One region of the Pseudoalteromonas sp. MEBiC 03485 genome, then DNA from elsewhere that is predicted to be linked to it. Evidence: predicted binding sites of a transcription regulator. Region 1 holds the regulator's gene; each other region holds the start of a gene.
The links. Region 1 encodes MetJ, which represses methionine synthesis genes. Its sites were predicted from a motif close to TAGACGTCTAGACGTCTA; they were not measured.
Positions count from the first base shown of each region.

Region 1 (7,447 bases):
AGCCAAGTTTGCTTTTTCAGTCATAAAATCATCGAGTAGCTGCTTATTTGCAAGAAAATCTTGCCAGCTACCTATTGCTAACGCTTCAGGCATGAGTGGAGTTAAAGCAATGTCATCAAGCTCTAAATCAAGACCGAGATCTCGCGCTAAAATTAGCAGTTTACGCTGCATATCGCGGCCAGATAAATCTTCACGAGGATCTGGCTCTGTATAGCCCATTTGCTGAGCTTGAAGCACTAAATCTGAAAACGGCACACTGCCATCATAGCTGCTGCATAACCATGACAAGGTACCTGAAAATACCCCTTCAATACGGTTAATTCTGTCACCACTATTTTGTAAATCAGCTAAAGCAAAATTAATTGGTAAACCAGCCCCCACACTGGTGTTATAGCGCCACAATAAATTTCGCTCGGCTAAATTATTACGTAATGTTTGATACCAACTACTGGCGGCGGTGCCAGCATATTTGTTTGCACTGATCAAATGGCAGTTAAGTTCTATAAAATCAGGATAAAACTGACTAAAGGCCTCACTGGCTGTAATATCAATCACTACTTTGTGTTCATAATCAAGCTCATTGATACGTGCTAATAACTCAGCTTTGTTGTAGCTTTGCGCTTCGTTGTGCCATTGCTCTTGCCATGTTTCAGTATTTAAACCACTGGCACTAAAAAGCATTTGCTTTGAACGTAAAAGAGCAACAACTTTTACTTTATACTGAGCAGATAAACGAGCAAACTGAGCTTGTAGTTGCGATAAGAACACCTCACCCACATTACCAAGACCAGCAACGATAATGGCCAGCTCTTGGCCTTTGTTGACTAACTTGTCATGTAGAAGAGTTAAAACATCACTATCAATTGCCTGGTCATTTAAGATCAACACATAGTTATCATCTTGTTGTACAAAACGAGGATGAATGCTTTGCTCTTTTAAAAGCGCTGTCGCTTGATCTGTAAGCGTAATTACATCAGTTGTTGGTGCAACCACTGCACAACCACTTAAATTAGACTCAACAATATTGGCGCGACCCGCTAAGTGGCCTACAACCTGATGAGTGCTTTGGCCTGGCACTAATAAGTAAGTATCGCCATCTTTAGTAAAGTGGTGCAGGCTGTGCTGGATTAACTGGCTTAGTTCACCTACTTCACCACTACTAAGTTTATCAACCCGTAATAAATCGATGTTATCTAAGGTAGTAATAAAACGTTTTGCTTTGCTATAGCCTTCTTTTACTACTTCGGTTGGCGTTGCATCGCAATCAAAGCTACTTCTAACAACTAGCTTGATCTCGGTGCCTTTTAACGGCGATAACGTCTTAGCATGCAGTACAGGATTACCTAAACGCGCTAATAAGTTAGCTTGCTCGCGACAAACCTTGGCATATTTAAGCGCATTTTTAACTTTACGAGGATCTGTACTAAACACTCCTTGTGTATCGGTCCATATAGACACTTGTTTCGCAAAAGTATAACTGGCCAGTAACGTCGCACTGTAATCACTGCCGTTGCGCCCTAATGTAACCGTATTGCCTTGGCAATCCACAGCTATAAAGCCCGTTACTACGTTTATGTGTGACTTACTAATTATACTTGTGCATTGCTGCTGATTTTTTTGATGTAATAGTTGCCCGTCATTTAAAGTAAATAACTGCCTTGCATCAACATCTTGCGCAGCGACACCGAGCTGATTTAGGTAAGCGGCCAACAAGCGCGCCGACCATACTTCACCATGGGCAAGTAAAGGCGCCTCAAGTAACTGCTGTTGACTAATTAATTCATTTAAAACCGCAAGCTCATCATTTAGCTGCGCCAACGCCTGTTGTTTATTCTGGCCTGTAAGTAATTGCTCAATTAAGGCTCGTTGATTGTTATCAATAAGCAATAAAATATCGCTAACTGCTTGTCTATCTTGCTGCTGGTAACTTTGCCAAAGTTTTACTAGAGTATCGGTTGTTTTACCTGATGCCGACACAACCACACAGTCACCCTGCTCTGTATTCGCTAGAACGATGTTAGCTACCGCATGATAACGATCTGCAGAGCTTAAGCTTGAGCCACCAAATTTATGAACAATATTTACCATCTCTTCTACCACAATGCCGTATGCGCAGGCGTTAACTTAAATGACGCGTTTTGTTGTGTATCTTGCTGTGTTTGTTTTACTTCAGCTTTAGCAACTTGCTGGCCTTGACCTGGTTTTACTAAATTGAAAACACGGTCTAAATCTGCGATAAGATCTTTTACATCTTCAATGCCTACAGAAATACGGATCAAAGTATCGCCCACACCGGCTTCAAGGCGTGCTTTAGGCTCCATGCCTGCGTGTGTCATAGTCGCAGGGTGACAAATCAAGCTTTCTACCCCACCTAACGACTCTGCAAGGCTAAAGTCTTTAAGACTGGTTAAAAACGCTGCTGCATCGTTAATGTCGCCTTTAATATCAAAGCTCACCATGCCACCAAAACCACGTTGCTGTGCTTTAGCAAGCTCATGTTGTGGGTGAGAAGCAAGGCCTGGATAATAAACTTGGCTTACAAAAGGAGAGTTTTCTAAATACTCCGCAATCGCAAAAGCATTTTCTTGATGCTGCTTTAAACGCACATTTAAAGTACGTAAACCACGAAGCGTTAAGTAACTGTCAAATGGTGCACCAGTAATACCGATATTATTTGCCCACCAAGCAAGCTCATCACCTAGCTCTTGCGTAGCAGCAATCACCGCACCGCCAACCACATCAGAGTGACCATTAATATATTTAGTAGTTGAGTGAACAACAATATCAACACCAAACTCAATTGGGTTTTGCAGCGCAGGTGATAAGAAGGTGTTATCAGCCGCAACTAAAGCATCACACTGCTTAGCAATACTAGTGATTGCTTTAATATCTGTTAAACGCAAGATTGGATTACTTGGCGTTTCTATCCAAATCAACTTAGGTTTAATCGATAAAATTTCTTGGAGATTTTCAGATTTCGTTAAATCCAAAACTTTTAGTTTTAACAGGCCACGCTTTTCAAGCGAAGTGAATAAACGATAACTACCACCATAGCAGTCATGTGGGATCACTAAGGTGTCGTCACTGTTTAATAGCTGAGTCGCTAAATGCACTGCTGACATACCTGTTGCAGTAATAATACCTCTAGCGCCACCTTCAAGTTCTGCTAAGGTTTCAGCTAAGATATCGCGATTCGGGTTACCGCTGCGGCCATAGTCATACTGGCGCTTAGTATCAAAATCAGCAAATGAATAGGTGGTTGATAAGTAAATTGGCGGTACAACCGCGCCATGATGTTTATCGGCTTCGATGCCGTGACGAACAGTAATCGTCGCTTTATTTTTATCGCTCATTTCATCACCTATTCCTGAATTGGATGTTTAGACGTCTAAAAGGTTAGATGATCAAATATGAGAAGTCAAAGCATTTATCGCTCACACATAGAAGTTTATACATTTACACCACTAGATGGCTAAATAACTAGTATTTGACTATCTTTTTTAAAGAGATAGAATTTCCGCATCTTGCGCTGTGAATAAGGCGTAAATCACTGACAACCGAGGCAACGAAACAACTTATGGCTAAATGGAACGGTGAATACATTCACCCATATGCAGAACACGGTAAAAAATCAGAACAAGTAAAAAAGATTACCGTATCAATCCCACTTAACGTATTAAAAGTATTAACTGACGAGCGTACACGCCGCCAGATCAATAACCTGCGTCATGCGACGAACAGCGAGTTATTGTGTGAAGCTTTCTTACATGCTTTTACAGGTCAACCATTACCAAATGATGACGACCTTCGTAAAGACAACCCTGAAAAAGTACCTGAAGAAGTTAAAAGAATTATGCAAGAAATGGGGTTAGATATCCCAGTGCTTGATTCAGAATAAGTATTTCGGCCATCGGATCACCGCCGATAATCGCAGATATAAAAAAACTCAGCCAAGGCTGAGTTTTTTATTAGCGTTATACAATTTGAGTAATTAAGTTTAACGCATGTAATCTTCTGGCATCTCGATTTGCGCTACACCTGACTCCACTGCAGCTTCAGCAACAGCACGTGCAATACGAGGTAATAAACGCGGGTCCATTGGCTTAGGAATGATGTACTCAGCACCAAACTCTAGTGACTCAACACCAGCCGCTTTCAGTACTTCATTTGGTACAGACTCTTTAGCGATACCACGAATAGCGTGTACTGCCGCAATTTTCATTTCATCATTAATTGCCGTTGCACGCACATCAAGCGCACCGCGGAAAATAAACGGGAAGCAAAGCACGTTATTTACTTGATTAGGGAAGTCTGAACGACCCGTAGCCATAATTAAATCGTTACGTGCACTGTGCGCAACTTCTGGTGCAATCTCAGGATCTGGGTTTGAACACGCAAACACGACTGGTTTATCAGCCATTAGCTTAAGATCATCTGCAGTTAATAGGTTAGGACCTGATACACCAACAAATACATCAGCATCAGCAATAACATCTTGTAATGTACGCTTATCAGTATTATTAGCGAATAGTTGCTTATACTCGTTTAAGTCATCACGACGAGTATGGATCACACCTTTACGGTCAAGCATATAGATGTGCTCACGTAGTGCGCCACATTTAATTAAAAGCTCCATACAAGCAACTGCGGCAGCACCGGCACCTAAACATACAATAATGGCATCTTCGATATCTTTACCTTGTACTTCAAGGGCATTAAGCATACCGGCAGCAGTAACAATAGCTGTACCATGCTGGTCATCATGGAAAACGGGAATATCACAGCGTTCAATAAGCGCTTTTTCGATTTCAAAACATTCTGGTGCTTTAATATCTTCTAAGTTGATACCACCAAAGGTATCAGCAATATTAGCAACCGTATTGATGAAATCTTCTGTTGTGCGGTGTTTTACTTCAATATCAATTGAATCAAGGCCAGCAAAACGTTTGAATAATAAGGCTTTACCTTCCATTACAGGTTTTGATGCAAGCGGACCTAAGTTACCTAAACCTAAAATTGCGGTACCGTTTGAAATAACCGCAACCATGTTACCTTTACCTGTGTACTTATAGGCATTTGCTGGATCAGCAGCAATTTCGCGGACCGGTTCAGCCACACCTGGGCTATAAGCTAAAGCGAGATCGTTAACCGTTTCGGCTGGCTTGGTTAGTTCAACACTAATTTTACCTGGAACGGGGTGAGCGTGGTAATGTAATGCTTGTTCACGAAAATCTGACATAACGCGATAGTATCCTGCAAAAAGTTAAAAAGTGAGAGAGCTTGCATCAGTACGATACCTGTAATGTATAAAAATTCCAAGTATTATCAGGTCTATCCTGTTATAAGCTATATCGCTTAATTTTAAAGGATTTCCCCACAATTTCTGTGCATAGTTGCGATTAATTAGACATAAAAATTCACCTATTTATGGCCTTTTAAGCACGTGTTTTTGTATTTTGTATGCACGAACACTGCAAATAGCCGAAATTAGCCTAAAACCGCCATTTCAACGAAGTTCACAGCATTTAATTACGAAATTATTTAAAATTATTATTTTTAATAACTTTTAGATACCAATACGCTTAATTAAGTATTATTGCGGATTGGTATGCATTTATACAAAAAAGAATATAGCCAAGGGTTTACACTTTGTCTGCACAATTAGCGACATAGTGGGCATAACACTCAGAAATAGTTATGCAAAAGAAATAAGTGAAGATGGTAAGTTAGTGATGAGTTCAAAGTATACTTAATGAATTTTAGGTATAAAAAAAGCACCCTAAGGTGCTTCTTTTAACTAAACAGCAGAAATTACTTCTTGCTGCTAAGTGCACCGAAGCGCTTGTTGAAACGATCAACACGGCCGCCAGTGTCTAGAATCTTTTGCTTACCAGTGTAAAACGGGTGACACTCAGAACATACGTCTAAGTGGATGTCTTTACAAAGAGTTGAGCTAGTTTCGAATTTGTTACCACATGAACAAGTTGCAGTGATAGCTTCGTACTTAGGGTGAATACCTTCTTTCATAGGGAACCTCTAGTTAAGGCCGTATCGCTCTCCAAACCCGAAGTCTGGCACCATACGCAGTTAATACAATTAATAGGCCGCGTATTTTATAGCTCAAGTGACCTTGCGACAAGCTTTAAATGCATCTTTCGCTAAAAAAATAATCAAGTGGCCTGTTGTTCAGTATTTGTTGGTAGGTTTTTAACAGTAATTTTAGTACATTATCCTTCTATCTTTGTTTCAGTTGAGTTGTTATGCACTTTGTAGAAGTTGCCATAAAAGTCCCTTTACAGCGTACCTTCGATTATAAAGTTGAACAGCTGCTGCATAGCCCTGACTTAAAGCCAGGTATGCGAGTTCGTGTGCCATTTGGCAGTCAAAAAAAGGTCGCTGTGGTACTCGCTCTAAAAACATCAACAGAAGTTCCTGCAGACAAAATTAAAGCTATTATTGATGTAATAGACGACACACCAGTTTTATCAGAGCAGCATCTAGCCTTGCTAAAATTTACTGCCCGCTACTACTGTTACCCATTGGGTGAAACCATTCATACGGCACTTCCGGCTGCTTTAAGACAAGGCGAATGTCCAGATAAAACCAGTATTAATATGGTTGAGCTGACCGATAAAGGCGCAAAGCTTCCATCACTAAAAGCAAAAACCCAGTTGAGTTTATTAAAGCAGCTAGCCGAATCGGGCAAATCATCTGTTACTGAATTAAAAGCACTCGGATTTACAAAAAAAACCATCGACGGCCTACTCGATAAAGAATTGATCACTCAGTTTATCGAACATGATAACCAATGGCAGCAACGCGTGCCGACCGTTGGAAACAAACCAATTCTTAATAAAGAGCAAGCCGTTGCCTGTACCAGCATTAATCAAGCTTGCGGCTTTACTAGCTTTTTACTTGAAGGGGTTACCGGAAGTGGTAAAACTGAAGTGTATTTGCAATGCCTAGAAGAAGTACTTAAAAAAGGTCAACAAGCCTTAGTATTAGTGCCCGAAATTGGCTTAACACCTCAAACCGTTAACCGTTTTCGTCGCCGATTTCCTGATACACCAATAATGCTATGGCATTCAGCACTAACAGACAATGAACGCTTACAAACCTGGCGTTTCTGTGAAAAAGGCAGTTGTGCCATAGTGATCGGTACACGTTCGAGTATTTTCTTACCCTTTTTATCGCTTGGGATGATCATTGTTGATGAAGAGCACGACAGCTCGTTTAAACAGCAAGACACGTTACGTTATCATGCCAGAGATTTAGCCGCTTATAGAGCATACCAGCATAATATTCCACTGGTTTTAGGTAGCGCCACACCGGCACTTGAAACCTTACACAAAGCAATTAATAACAAATATCAGTTATTGAGTCTTACTGAACGCGCCCAAACCAGCACTGATAATCAGTTCCAATTAATCGATATGAAAGGCCAACC
Region 1 covers NZ_SGBT01000001.1:427,407-434,853, forward strand. Annotated here, with positions in the region: gene metL (bifunctional aspartate kinase/homoserine dehydrogenase II) at 1-2,088, opposite strand, end outside; gene metB (cystathionine gamma-synthase) at 2,094-3,353, opposite strand; gene metJ (met regulon transcriptional regulator MetJ) at 3,578-3,898, shown strand; gene EVU92_RS01970 (malic enzyme-like NAD(P)-binding protein) at 3,998-5,239, opposite strand; gene rpmE (50S ribosomal protein L31) at 5,812-6,027, opposite strand; gene priA (primosomal protein N') at 6,261-7,447, shown strand, end outside.

Region 2 (7,447 bases), 1.2 Mb from region 1:
TATTTAACTTAGAAACATGACTTTTCCCGCCAAATAAATTTCACGCCTACGGTGAGGAATTTTTAAAGCTGACGGCTGAAAGCTGAGAGCTAAAACCGTTGGGTTTCACTCCGCTCTACCCAACCTACGGGGCATAAAAAAGCCCGCGCTGTGGTTATACAGGGCGGGCTTTTAAATTTTAGCGGCTAAAGCTTAGAACAAAGCGTTTGCTTTGTTTACGATGTTTTCAACAGTGAAACCAAAGTGCTTGAATAGTTCGCCTGCCGGTGCTGACTCACCGAAGGTCGTCATACCAACTACTGCGCCATTTAGGCCTACGTATTTGTACCAGTAGTCTGCGATGCCCGCTTCAATTGCTACGCGGCGTGTTACGCTTGCTGGTAGTACGCTTTCTTTATAAGCAGCGTCTTGCTCATCAAATAAATCAGTTGAAGGCATAGATACCACGCGTACTTTTTTACCTTGTGAACGAAGTTCTGCAGCGGCATCTTGTGCAAGCTGTACTTCAGAACCTGTTGCAATAAGGATAAGTTCTGGCTCACCGTCACAGCTAAGTACGTAACCACCTTTTTTCACATCAGCTAACTGCTGTGCAGTTCGCGTTTGTTGCTCAAGGCCTTGGCGAGTGAAAATCAGTGACGTTGGGCCATCTTTACGTTCAATAGCTTGTTGCCACGCAATTGCAGACTCAACTTGGTCACATGGGCGCCAGTTCACTAAGTTTGGCGTTAAACGCATGCTAGCAATTTGCTCTACTGGTTGGTGCGTTGGACCATCTTCACCTAAACCAATTGAATCATGCGTGTATACGAAGATGCTCGGCTGCTTCATTAATGCCGCCATACGTACTGCGTTACGAGCGTATTCCATGAACATTAAGAAAGTAGCGCCGTAAGGGATAAAGCCTTTGTGCAGTGCAATACCATTCATAATCGCTGACATACCAAATTCACGTACACCGTAGAAAATATAGTTACCGCTTGCATCGTTTGCTTCTAAGCCTTTTGAACCATCCCAAAGTGTTAAGTTTGAACCAGCAAGGTCAGCAGAGCCACCCATGAATTCTGGTAATAATGGACCAAACGCGTTTAATGCATTTTGTGATGCTTTACGAGTTGCTGGGTTTGCTGGGTTTGCTTGTAACTCTTCGATGTAAGCTTGTGACTTTTCAGCCCAATCAGCTGGTAACTCACCATTTGTACGGCGTTTAAACTCAGCAGCAAGTTCAGGGTACGCGCTTGCGTAAGCGGCAAATTTTTCGTCCCAGCTTGCTTCTAGTTGCTTACCTTTTTCTTTGCCATCCCACTCGCTGTAGATATCAGCAGGGATCTCAAATGCATCGCCAGTCCAACCTAGGAACTCACGAGATGCTTTAATTTCGTCTTCGCCTAGAGGTGCACCGTGACAGTCATGGCTACCTGATTTGTTAGGTGAACCGTAACCAATCACTGTTTTACAACAAATGAGTGATGGCTTATCAGTAATGCTGCGAGCTTCTTCGATTGCGGCGCGAATTGCATCTGGGTTATGACCATCTACATCGCTTACTACGTGCCAGCCGTATGCTTTGAAGCGTGCTGGTGTGTCATCGCTGAACCAACCTTCTACTTCACCATCAATTGAGATGCCATTGTCATCCCAAAACGCAACTAGTTTACCTAGGCCTAATGTACCGGCCAATGAACAGGCTTCGTGAGAAATACCTTCCATTAAGCAGCCATCGCCCATGAATGCGTACGTGAAGTGATCAACAATATCGTGGCCTTCACGGTTAAACTGTGCAGCTAGCGCTTTTTCGGCGATTGCCATGCCCACTGCATTTGTGATCCCTTGACCTAATGGGCCCGTAGTAGTCTCAATACCAGGAGCGTAACCATACTCTGGGTGACCTGGTGTTTTTGAGTGCATTTGACGGAAGTTTTTAATTTCTTCTAGTGGTAAGTCATAGCCACTTAAGTGCAGTAGAGAATAGATCAGCATTGAACCATGACCATTCGAAAGAATAAATCGATCGCGGTCTGCCCACTCTGGATTCGTAGGGTTGTGCTTTAGATAATCGCGCCATAGTACTTCCGCGATATCTGCCATGCCCATAGGGGCGCCAGGGTGGCCAGATTTGGCCTGTTGTACTGCGTCCATTGATAAGACGCGAATAGCATTTGCAAGTTCTTTGCGTGATGGCATGAATTCTCCTACCTTTATGTATTTGCGCTGGTTGTTTATGAAGCCCCATTCTTACTTATTGTAAGGGTACAGTGCAATTAAAAATCCGCATTAAATGCAGCAATTATGGGCGTTTATTAAGAACAATACGTTATTAGTAATTTTAAATGGACGTCTAGGCGTAAAATTACTATGCAAACATATTTGTTTTAGATAAAATACGCCCCTTAATTTTTTAGCGCTATTACCGACGTTTGTGAAGCGCAATATTTGTGAGCAGAAATACAATGGCAAAACATTTATTTACTTCTGAATCTGTTTCTGAAGGTCATCCGGATAAAATCGCGGACCAAATCTCTGACGCGGTTCTAGATGCTATCTTAGAGCAAGATTCTCATGCCCGTGTTGCATGTGAGACTTACGTTAAAACTGGTATGGTGATGGTTGGTGGTGAAATCACAACTAGCGCTTGGGTTGATATCGAAGAAATCACACGTAAAACAGTACGTGAAATCGGTTACACGCACTCTGACATGGGTTTCGATGCTGACTCTTGTGCAATCCTAAACACTATCGGTAAGCAATCTCCAGACATCAACCAAGGTGTTGACCGTGCTCGTCCTGAAGAGCAAGGTGCTGGTGACCAAGGTCTAATGTTCGGTTATGCATGTAACGAAACTGACGTTTTAATGCCTGCACCAATCACTTATTCACACCGTCTAGTTCAGCGTCAAGCTGAAGTTCGTAAAAGCGGTGAGCTTAACTGGTTACGCCCAGATGCAAAATCTCAAGTAACGTTTGCATACGAAAATGGCAAGCCTGTTGGCATTGATGCAGTTGTTCTTTCAACTCAACACTGTGATTCAATCTCACAAAACGACTTAGTTGAAGCGGTAATGGAAACTATCATTAAACCGGTTCTTCCTGCTGAGCTTATCTCAAGCGCAACTAAGTTCTTCATCAACCCAACTGGCCGTTTCGTAATCGGTGGCCCAATGGGTGACTGTGGTCTTACAGGTCGTAAAATCATCGTTGATACATACGGTGGTATGGCTCGTCACGGTGGTGGTGCATTCTCTGGTAAAGATCCATCAAAAGTTGACCGCAGCGCTGCATACGCTGCACGTTACGTTGCTAAAAACGTGGTTGCTGCTGGCCTTGCTGATAAATGTGAGCTACAAGTTTCTTACGCTATCGGTGTTGCAGAGCCAACATCAATCAGTATCGAGACATTTGGTACAGGTAAATTAGAAGAAGCGCGTCTAATCGAATTAGTACGTGAGCACTTTGATCTTCGCCCTTACGGCTTAATCCATATGCTTGATCTTGAGCGTCCTATCTATCAACCGACTGCGGCTTACGGTCACTTCGGTCGTGAAGAGTTCCCTTGGGAGCGCACAGACAAAGCAGACGCACTTCGCGCAGCAGCTGGTCTGTAATAGGTTAGATAAAATAAAAAAGCGCTTCGGCGCTTTTTTTTATTTCTGGCTTATCTGATTTAAAGATAACTTATAATTTTTTCGTAAACTGCCACACCCCAGACTAAGGCTAGAATTAGCAACGCCAATGTCACTGCCGCTGAAGCCATATCTTTAGCACGCCCTGATAATACATGATACTCAATCCCTACTCGGTCAGTCAGTGCTTCTATTGACGAGTTAAGTAACTCGACGATTAATAGTAATAAGTAAGGAATAAACAGCACTAACCAATGATTCAACGACTGTGCAAGCACGACTGATAAAGGTAATAAACACACCCCTAGGTAGATTTCAGAGCGAAATGCGGACTCTTCTTTAAATGCCGCTTTAAATCCTTTAACTGAACATTTAGTTGCTTTAAAAATGCGTCCAATACCAATACCATTTGGCTTATTAACCAAGGGAATTTTTGGTTCTTTCATGCTTTTCCTACTGCTCGCCTTTTAGCAACAAGTGCCACGCTATGCCCATATATTGGTTATATGCGTTGAATGTTGCGTCATCTATTTTTGCAAAAGGTGTGCTTTGTTTGTTGTAACGCACATCATATCGCTGCTTTTCGTTGATCAAATGATATTCATAAATCCCCGAAAAGTCACCTCGCCATAATTGTTGTCCTTTGCGAGCTGTCTGAAAGCCAAAAATTGTCCGGTCTGTTGTTGGTGATAATAGTGATTTACCAACGCTATAGAATGCACTATTTGGCTTTGCCACCAAATTCAAAATTGTAGGAGCAATATCCATATGGCTGGCCAGCTGCGGTTCTGCCTTTAGTTGCTGTATAGCTTGACCATAAAAAACAATGGGTACATGAGTGAGTTCATATAAATTAGGCTGGTCATGAATGTAACGACGGCTGTAATGATCGCCAGTAATAACAAAAAGTGCATCAGGGTATTGCGACTCCATCTTATCAACAAACTCTCCAAGCATATGGTCCGCATACCAAAGGTGGCCAAGTGTATAGGGCGACAAAAGTTCTGAGTTTAACTCTCGTAATGCTGAAGGGTAATCATCAATAGACTCCAAGGGGTAGCCATACTGTTTTAAATTTAAATTAAAAGGTCCGTGATAACTGGTTGTCATTACAACATTAAAGGTATTTTCTTTCGCTTTATTAGCAACCAGTTCGAATAGTTGTTGATCATCTATACCCCACACACCTGCTGAACCTTTACCTCCCATGTCTGCTGCTGAATATAATCTATCAACACCTTGTGATTTTGCGTATGTCCCAATATTCTGCCAAGACAATAACCCCCCATAAAAAAACTGGCTGCGATAGCCTTGCTGTTCCAATTGCTCGAATAACGACATTGGACTAGCTGGTTTTTGTGGGCCAATCTTGCTCATATTAACGCCTGCATAAGGAATGCCGGATAAGATGCTTGAAAGCGAGTTCATTGTGCTACTCGCTGCAGGCAATGCATCTGGGAAATACAAACCTTTTTCAGCCAGTTTTTGTAACTGTGTTGTAAGACCTAGCCCAAAATACTTTTCTTGTAATGGCCACGAATCATAACTTTCCATTATTATAAGAAATATTCTCGATGGCTGCGTAGTAAGTACGCCAGTTGTAGTATGCTTTAAATTAATTAGCGGTTCGCTAATAGATTGATCATTAGCTAAATAAGGATTCTTGGAGTTAGCGCCATGACTCTGAAGTTCATTATAATCTCTGATTGCGTATATAAAGCTTCTCAACGGATTTATGACTAAGTTATTGGCGAAAGGATCTGGTGTCACTGCAGACCATTTGCGCATTGCAGGGCGAGATTCAAAAGACCCTCTTACAGCACAAATTGTTAAAACAACCATGATTATAACAAGCACTGTGCGCTTGACTTTACAATCCGTAAACAAATTACTCAGTACATGAAGCTGATGCCGATTAATCCAATTGCAAATGTTAAATGAAAAATACAATAAAACACATAATGTAATGACACTACCCCATGGTTTATATTGCATAGCGACTGTCTTGAGAATTGCGGCCTGATCGTCATGCAGCCCTTCAAACATGAAGTAATTAAACTGACTACCATACTCAGCTATGTAGGTCACACTAACAACACATAGTAACACGCTTAAACTAAGATATATCTGAGCACTGTAATGACGAACACTAGCAACCCAATGCGATTTTCGAATTGGTTGTAAGAAACAGTTAAAAATAAATGGAATTGTTAAGCAAACACCAGCAGCAGCAGAATCAAAGGCAAAGCCTGCTTTTAATGTCGTTGCAAATGTATCGAGTGTTAAAGGACTACTAAGATGGTCATAAAAATAGAATAAGAAAAACACTCTAAATGCCATAAATAAAGTGACACCAGCTAGCCATAACATTGCCAACCGAGTATTTTCCTCAACAAAGGCATACCACCTACTTGTAGCAAACGGCTTAAGTTCCATAAATACAATATCCCTGTAATAAAAACGAAACAGAGTGTATTTAAAAAAGGAACAATTTCAATCAATCTTTTGTAATTATATGTAATATTTTTGTATTACTACTCAAAATGAGGGCATGAACCGATACGGCTGGGTGATTTGATACGAGAAAATTGATTATTAGCTAATTGTTCTCGGAGTGCTTCTAGAGTTTTATAGACGCTTTTTAACGACACTTTATTACTTAACCAGCGGGGAATTGAGCCACTTGGATCTGCATAGGCTTGATGGCGTACCAACAAATTGCTTTGTTGCTCTTCTAAACGCCAATAAGCGGTAAGGTCTTTAATACGCACAATGCCTGCAACTTCGGCTTTTGCATACGGTTGGCTTTTGATTTGTAACTCTGTTTTGTGTTCATCCAAAGCATGATAACAAGAGTAACTCACTAAATCTCGGTCTGACACCGGCCAAGGCGAATTAAAATGGGTGTAAACAAGCGTTTCCGAGGGGCTTAAGCGCTCCATTAAAGTCACGCTTTTTACATTTTCAAGCCAATTTGGTGCATTGTCGGTATCACTTAACAACGCCATAAAGTCACTTGCTTTGGCATTTTTAACCAGCACAGAGGCATTAATTTCTACAATGCCAGTGTCGTGTTTTTTATAGCTAACTTTAATATCGTCTTGCTGTTTGTAAGTTTTCCATTCGATAGGATTAGCAAATGCCGATAAACTCAACCATGCTAACCCAATCCATAGGCCAAAGCGCATTGATTTACAGCCAGTAAGGGTCTGTATTAAATGAAGCGTGGCGACTTTGCTCCATTGCACTCACTAAAAATTCAGACTTTTGATCAAGCCATGATTGAATTTTTGTCAGCTCTAAGTCGTCTTGTCCTGCACATAATTGCTTTAAGTACTCAAGGGTACTTAATTCATAAATACCATGCGAGATATCGACCCACGGCATACGAAACTCATTTCGATCCTCTCTATCGAACAAAGCCCCTAAGCAGTTGCCGCTAAGTAATGAGTTTTCAAGACGCGTGCGCAGTGCCAAATAATCTTTATCTGTAAACACTTGCTGATCAGGAATGAGCTCGTGCATGTCGTGCCAATCTTTAGCAAATAAACGCTTAGCAATATCGGCAACCGGTTTTTCCGCAGCCTGAAACTCAGCTTGCCCCCATGATTTGCGCCATTGCTTTTCAATTAACCACGTCGTTAGCTGTAATAGCAAGCGGTTGTACCGGGTGCTATGGAATAGTGTTTCAATATCGTCAATGCTTGGCTGTAGTTCTTTTAAGTCATTAATAACCTGTGTGAGCTCTGGCGCACTGTTGATTTTTTTGTAGTATGCATGGCGCTTTGAGGTGTACGTTTTTAGCTGAATTGCATTTTCAACCCAAG
Region 2 covers NZ_SGBT01000001.1:1,626,446-1,633,892, reverse strand. Annotated here, with positions in the region: gene tkt (transketolase) at 193-2,184, opposite strand; gene metK (methionine adenosyltransferase) at 2,451-3,602, shown strand; gene EVU92_RS07520 (diacylglycerol kinase) at 3,662-4,066, opposite strand; gene EVU92_RS07515 (alkaline phosphatase family protein) at 4,074-6,056, opposite strand; gene EVU92_RS07510 (START domain-containing protein) at 6,155-6,808, opposite strand; gene EVU92_RS07505 (CYTH and CHAD domain-containing protein) at 6,813-7,447, opposite strand, start outside.
Region 2: metK (methionine adenosyltransferase) is a predicted target of MetJ. The motif match lies at 2,332-2,349, and genes of this name have one in related genera.

Region 3 (7,447 bases), 3.2 Mb from region 1:
GCCTCTCGCGGTGATATTGACCCATGGTTAATGATCGCAACCTTACTAGGGTTATCTTTAGTAGTGGCATCAGGATGCGCGATCAATAACGTAATTGATCGTGATATTGATGTTGCTATGGCGCGCACTCGCAAACGCGTCACAGTAACTGGCGAAATGTCAGCAAAGGCAGCTATGGCACATGGCATCGTGCTTGGTGTTATTGGTTTCGGCTTATTAGCTGTGTATACCAACGTAGTGGCACTCTTATTTGCTACTTTTGGTTACGTCATCTACGTAGGTGTGTACAGCTTATATATGAAACGTCGTTCTGTGTACGGCACCTTTGTAGGAAGTTTATCTGGCGCAGTACCGCCTGTAGTGGGGTATTGTGCCGTGACTGGGCAGTTTGATGCTGGTGCTGTGATTTTATTGGTTATGTTTAGTCTATGGCAAATGCCTCATTCATATGCAATTGCAATCTTTCGTTATAACGACTACCAAGCGGCCAGAATTCCTGTGTTACCTGTAGCGCAGGGGATCGAGAAGGCAAAGCATCACATTGTTTTATATATCGCCGTGTATGCGTTGGTTGTGATGTTATTAACCATTAGTGGTTATACAGGTTTAGCCTTTATGGCTGTAGCTTGTACAACGAGTTTTTGGTGGTTGCTAATGGCGCTTCGTGGCTATCGTCGCAATATTGATGTAAGCGGCTGGGCGCGCCAAGTGTTTGCTTTTTCAATTGTAAACATCACGGTTTTGAGCATAGCTATGGCTTTAGATTACCATTCGGTAGCTCCACAGCTACTTGTTTTAACTTAGAAAAAAGTTGCTAACATATCCCAATGTTACAGTAGCAAAGGCCCGGTTTTTTTCTCCACCGGGCCTTTTTTCTTTGTCGTTATTAAAAGCGAGCCGCTTGTTCAACTACAATGCCGTGACGAGCCGCTAAACGGCGATGATCTTTATCATAACCCCCACCAATTACGGTTGCGACAGGTACATTGCGCTCAAGGCAGCGCTTGAAGACTAAATGGTCGCGTTGCTCTATCCCTTGCCAGCTTATATCAAGTTTACCTAAACCATCTTGCTGCCATACATCAACACCTGCATCATAAAGTACTAAATCTGGGTTTAGGGTGTTTAATAAATAACTCAGCGTATCGTCAACAACGCCTAGGTATTCACTGTCAGCGACATTCGGTGCTAAACCTATGTCTAAGTCGCTGGCTGATTTTCGAAACGGAAAATTCTTTTCACAGTGAATAGAGCAGGTATAGGCGTAGGGCTGATGTTCCAGCATTGCTGCGGTACCATCACCTTGATGAACATCTAAATCAAAAATAAGTATATTGGTCACTTCGCCACTTTTTATCAGGGTTTCGCTGGTGAAAGCTAAGTCGTTTACCATGCAATAGCCTGAGCCAAAGTCAGTATGAGCATGGTGAGTGCCACCGGCTAAGTGACAAGCGATGCCATGTTTAAGTGCTAAGCGTGCTGCTTGTAAGGTGCCAAGTGGGGCGGTAAAAGTACGTGCCATCAGCTCTTTTGACCAAGGTAAGCCAATGCGGCGCATCGCCTTTTCATCTAATCTATTATGCCAAAGGTCGTTGATGTAATTTTCACAGTGCACTAATTCAAGGGGCTCTGGGGTGCCAAGCACCGGCTGTGTTAGGTTGTCATTTATTAATCCAAGGCTTTGTACATGCTCATATAAATAAGCAAACTTACTCATCACAAAGCGATGGTTAGGATCGAAACTAAACGAGTAATTTGGGTGATACACCAAGGGTAAGTGGGGATTTAACTGCATAGCTCATTGGATAGCTGAATTTGCTACAGCATAACGAATCTACTGGCAAATGTTTACTCTGGTGCGTGAATTAAATGGCCTAACTCGCGATGTAATAATGCTTCATCACCCAAGTTTAGCTCAATCAGTCGTTTTAAGTGAGTAATACTATCAATATCTATATGTTCACAGCGAAGGCCTGCATGTTGATGCTCAATATGGCACAGCTCCACTTGCATTTTTATCTCGATATTTGACTCTGGCAGGGTAAAGATTAAGTCTGCCTTACTATGAATAGGCACTAAAAATGAATCACTTTTAGTAATAAGCGCACCTTGCAAAGATAGATCAAGTAACTGACAGTGGTAGTCGTTATCTTCGATGCGAAGAATCGCAGGGCAAGAAAATAATACCCGCGAAAACTCTCTGCGTTCATTCATAACTTTATCTCCACCTATATTAACTTAATGAGTATAGATCATTATGAAATTAGTGAGAGAAATGATTATAGCAACAAAAAAGCCCCTAAATCGGGGCTTTTTGAGTATCAGCTAATTAGCCAATTTTTTTGTATTTAATACGCTTAGGTTGTGCCGCTTCTGCGCCTAAGGTTTTCTTCAGCCACTCTTCGTATTCTGTGTAGTTACCATCGAAGAAGTTAATTTGGCCTTCGTCACGGTAATCAAGAATATGTGTAGCAATACGGTCAAGGAACCAACGGTCATGCGAGATACACATTACACAGCCTGGGAACTCTAAAATAGCGTTCTCAAGTGCACGTAATGTTTCAACGTCTAGGTCATTGGTAGGCTCATCCAGTAGTAACACGTTACCACCTGCTTTTAATAACTTAGCTAGATGTAAACGGTTGCGCTCACCACCTGATAAGTCTTTAACGAATTTTTGTTGGTCGTTACCTTTGAAGTTAAAGCGGCCAACATAGGCACGGCTTGGGAATTCAAAGTTACCAATTTTTAATACGTCTTGGCCGTTTGAGATTTCTTGGAAAACGGTGTTGCTTTCGTCCATGTCACCACGGAACTGATCAACGGTTGCAAGCTCAACAGTATCACCAACAAGGATCTCACCGCTATCTGGCGTTTCTTCACCACTTAGCATTTTGAACAGGGTTGATTTACCCGCACCATTAGCGCCGATAATACCTACGATAGCGCCTTTTGGCATTGCAAAGTTTAAGTCATCGATTAATACGCGATCGCCAAAGCTTTTCTTCAGACCTTTCACTTCGATAACTTGGTCACCTAAGCGTGGACCCGGTGGAATGAATAGTTCATTCGTTTCGTTACGCTTTTGGTAATCGTTTTGCTGTAGCTCAGAGAACTGTGCCATACGTGCTTTAGACTTAGCTTGACGGCCTTTCGGGTTTGAACGAACCCATTCAAGTTCTTGCGCGATTGATTTTTGACGTGCTTTTTCAGATTTCTGTTCTTGTTGTAAACGTAAATCTTTTTGCTCAAGCCACGATGAGTAGTTACCTTCCCAAGGAATACCTTCACCACGGTCAAGTTCTAAAATCCAACCTGCTACGTTATCTAAGAAGTAACGGTCGTGGGTTACAGCTACCACGGTACCTTCGTAGTCGTGTAAGAAGCGCTCTAACCAAGCAACAGACTCAGCATCTAAGTGGTTGGTTGGTTCATCAAGAATTAGCATATCTGGTTTTTCAAGTAGTAAACGACAGATCGCAACACGGCGACGCTCACCACCCGAAAGGTGTTCAATTTTTGCATCCCAAGGTGGTAAACGTAATGCATCAGCTGCACGTTCTAACACGTTGTCGATATTGTGACCATCGTGTGCTTGGATGATAGCTTCAAGTTCACCTTGTTCTTTGGCAAGTGCATCGAAGTCAGCACCGTCCATTGCATACTCGTTGTATACTTCATCTAAGCGATTCAGTGCATTTTTAACTTCGCTTACTGCTTCTTCTACTGTTTCGCGAACAGTTTTGCTTTCGTCTAAAACAGGCTCTTGCGGTAAGTAACCGATTTTAGTGCCAGGTTGAGGGCGAGCTTCACCTTCAAAGTCTTGATCAACACCAGCCATAATGCGAAGTAACGTTGATTTACCTGCACCGTTTAGACCTAGCACACCAATTTTTGCGCCTGGGAAAAAGTGTAAAGAAATATCTTTTAAGATAGTGCGCTTAGGTGGCACAACCTTAGAAACTCGACTCATCGAGAATATAAACTTATCTGGTAACACCATGAAAGGAGCCTTCAATTTATAAGAAAAATTAACAGCAAGTATTGTATACCCAAACTACCTCAAAATACAGAATTCAGCGTTTATGATAGGCTTAATATCAAGGTGTTATTTACTCAAAAAGTCATACATTTTAATTAATGACCACTCAGAAATATCACTTCATTTGGACATCTAAACATCTAGAGGTTGAAATTTCTAACTATCCGTTCATAATTAGCAGTCAGATAAGTGTGCTCGGAGCCAGCTATGCCCATTACAGTAAAAGATGAATTGCCAGCCATTGCAAAATTACGTCAAGAGAACGTGTTTGTAATGCCAAAAAGTCGTGCTAAAACGCAAGAGATTCGTCCAATGCGTTTGGCTATCTTAAACTTAATGCCAAACAAAGTTGAAACCGAAGTGCAATTTATTCGATTATTAGCTAACTCACCGTTACAAGTTAATGTTGAGTTGTTGAGGTTGGATACTCATCGCACGAGTAGTAACTCTGAGCAGCACATGGATACTTTCTATCGTTATTTTTCAGAAGTGAAAGATAATAACTACGATGCCATGATCATAACAGGCGCGCCGCTTGCTCATTTAGAGTATGACGAAGTTGCTTACTGGGATGAACTAAAAGTTATTTTAGATTGGGCAGAGCAGCATGTTACGTCTACGTTGTTTTCGTGTTGGGCGGCCCATGCTGGGCTTTATCATCACTATGGTCTGAAGCGTGATCTGAAACCAAATAAACTCAGTGGCGTATTTACCCATAAAAGTTATTTTGATCATGCGGCACTTACCCGAGGCTTTGATGACACCTTTTTAGTGCCACATTCTCGCTATGGTCATATTGATATCGAGAAGATCAATGCCTGCGATGAGCTGGTTGTGTTAGCAGGCTCTGAGCGAGTAGGTGCCTATTTAATTAAAAATAAATCAGGTAGCCAAGTATATATTACGGGCCATCCAGAGTACGATGCCCATACCCTAAAAGGGGAGTATTTGCGTGACCAAGAAAAATCAGCTGATGCGCCTAAGCCAGAAAACTACTTCCCTGACGATAACCCAGATAACGAACCGTCGAAAACGTGGCAAAGCCATGCCTTTTTATTGTTTTCGAATTGGTTAAACTATTATGTGTACCAAACTACACCGTATGATATTAACTTAGTTAGCCAAGATGTAAGGACTAACAACTATGCCGAGTAATGCAGTGAATAAACGCGAACAATTAACCGAGGCGCTAAAACAGCGAATTTTAATCCTCGATGGCGCGATGGGCACCATGATCCAAGAACATAAATTAGAAGAACAGGATTATCGCGGTGAGCGCTTTAAAGACTGGCATGTACTTATTAAAGGCAATAACGACTTATTAAGCCTGACTCAGCCAAAAATCATTGCTGATATTCACCGTGCTTACTTAGAAGCCGGTGCCGATATCATCGAAACCAATACTTTTAATGCCACGACTATTTCGATGGAAGATTACGACATGGCTAGCCTTAGCCGCGAAATCAACCTAGAGTCAGCTAAGCTTGCACGCAGCGTATGTGATGAGTTTGAAGCAAAAGATCCAAGCAAGCCTCGTTATGTTGCAGGCGTACTTGGACCAACATCAAAAACCTGTTCTATTTCGCCAGATGTAAACGATCCCGGTTATCGAAATATCAACTTTGATAAGCTGGTGGCCGCGTATGTTGAGTCAACACTTGCACTTATGGAAGGCGGTGCTGACCTTATTTTGATTGAAACTATCTTTGATACGCTTAATGCAAAAGCTGCTTCGTTCGCTGTGGAAGAAGCATTCGAACAGGCTGGTCGTAGTTTACCTGTGATGATCTCAGGCACCATTACCGATGCCTCAGGCCGTACTTTATCAGGCCAAACAACAGAAGCATTTTATAACTCAATTCGCCATATTAAGCCGCTATCAATCGGCCTTAACTGCGCCCTTGGCCCTGACTTACTGCGCCAGTATGTTGAAGAGTTATCCCGTGTTTGTGAAACCTTTACCTCGGTGCATCCAAATGCAGGTTTACCGAACGAGTTTGGCGAATATGATTTAGAAGCCCCTGAAATGGCAAAAGAAATTATTGATTGGGGCAAGTCTGGCTTTATCAACATTGTAGGTGGTTGTTGCGGCACCACACCGGCTCATATAAAGGCGTTTGCGAAAGGCCTTGAAGGTGTTAAACCTCGCCAATTACCTGAGCTTGAAGTGCGTATGCGCTTATCGGGCCTTGAAGCGTGTAACTTAAACTAGGAAACCGACATGACTGACCAAATTGCTGTATTTACTAACGTCGGTGAGCGTACCAATGTAACAGGCTCGGCTAAGTTTAAACGCTTAATCATGGAAGAAGATTACGAGACTGCCCTCGATGTTGCCCGTGAACAAGTAGAAAATGGTGCGCAAGTGATTGATATCAATATGGATGAAGCCATGTTGGATTCGAAAGCTGCGATGGTAAAGTTTTTAAATTTAATTGCATCAGAGCCTGATATCTCAAAAGTACCTATCATGGTCGACTCATCGAAATGGGACGTTATTGAAGCAGGCTTAAAATGTATTCAAGGTAAAGCCATTGTTAATTCAATTTCACTTAAAGAAGGTGAAGAACCGTTCATACGGCAAGCCAAAATAATAAAACGTTTTGGTGCCGCTGCGGTTGTTATGGCGTTTGATGAAGCCGGTCAAGCTGAAACCGCTGATCGTAAGTTCGAGATTTGTCAGCGTAGCTACAAAATACTTGTTGATGATATTGGCTTCCCGCCAGAAGATATTATTTTTGATCCAAATATTTTTGCTGTAGCAACGGGCATTGAAGAGCACGATAATTACGCTGTTGAATTTATTGAAGGTACGCGTCGAATCAAGCAAGGCTTACCGCACTGTAAAGTGTCGGGCGGTGTATCGAATGTGTCGTTTTCGTTCCGTGGTAACAACCCAGTACGCGAAGCTATCCACTCAGTGTTTTTATACCATGCGATTAAAGCGGGTATGGATATGGGTATTGTAAATGCTGGCCAATTAGCGGTTTACGACGATATCCCCGAAGAGCTGCGTAAAGCAGTGGAAGATGTGATCCTCAATACCGACCCCGGTGCAGGTGAGCGACTTGTTGAACTTGCACCAAAATACTCAGGTATGGCCCAAGCAGAAAAAGTTGAAGATTTAGAATGGCGTACATGGCCTGTTGAAAAGCGCCTTGAACACGCGCTAGTAAAAGGCATTACTGAGTATATCGACGAAGATACTGAAGAGTGCCGTAAGAGCAAAGCTAAGCCAATTGAAGTTATCGAAGGCCCGCTTATGGATGGCATGAACGTAGTGGGTGACTTATTCGGTGCGGGTAAAATGTTCTTACCTCAGGTTGTTAAATCTGCCCGTGTGATGAAGCGTGCCGTTGCCTATCTTGACCCTTTCATTGAAGCTGAAAAAGAAGAAGGCGCAAC
Region 3 covers NZ_SGBT01000001.1:3,623,712-3,631,158, reverse strand. Annotated here, with positions in the region: gene cyoE (heme o synthase) at 1-804, shown strand, start outside; gene EVU92_RS16715 (histone deacetylase) at 887-1,795, opposite strand; gene EVU92_RS16710 (PilZ domain-containing protein) at 1,849-2,214, opposite strand; gene ettA (energy-dependent translational throttle protein EttA) at 2,330-4,003, opposite strand; gene metA (homoserine O-succinyltransferase) at 4,250-5,197, shown strand; gene EVU92_RS16695 (homocysteine S-methyltransferase family protein) at 5,187-6,254, shown strand; gene metH (methionine synthase) at 6,264-7,447, shown strand, end outside.
Region 3: metA (homoserine O-succinyltransferase) is a predicted target of MetJ. The motif match lies at 4,168-4,185, and genes of this name have one in related genera.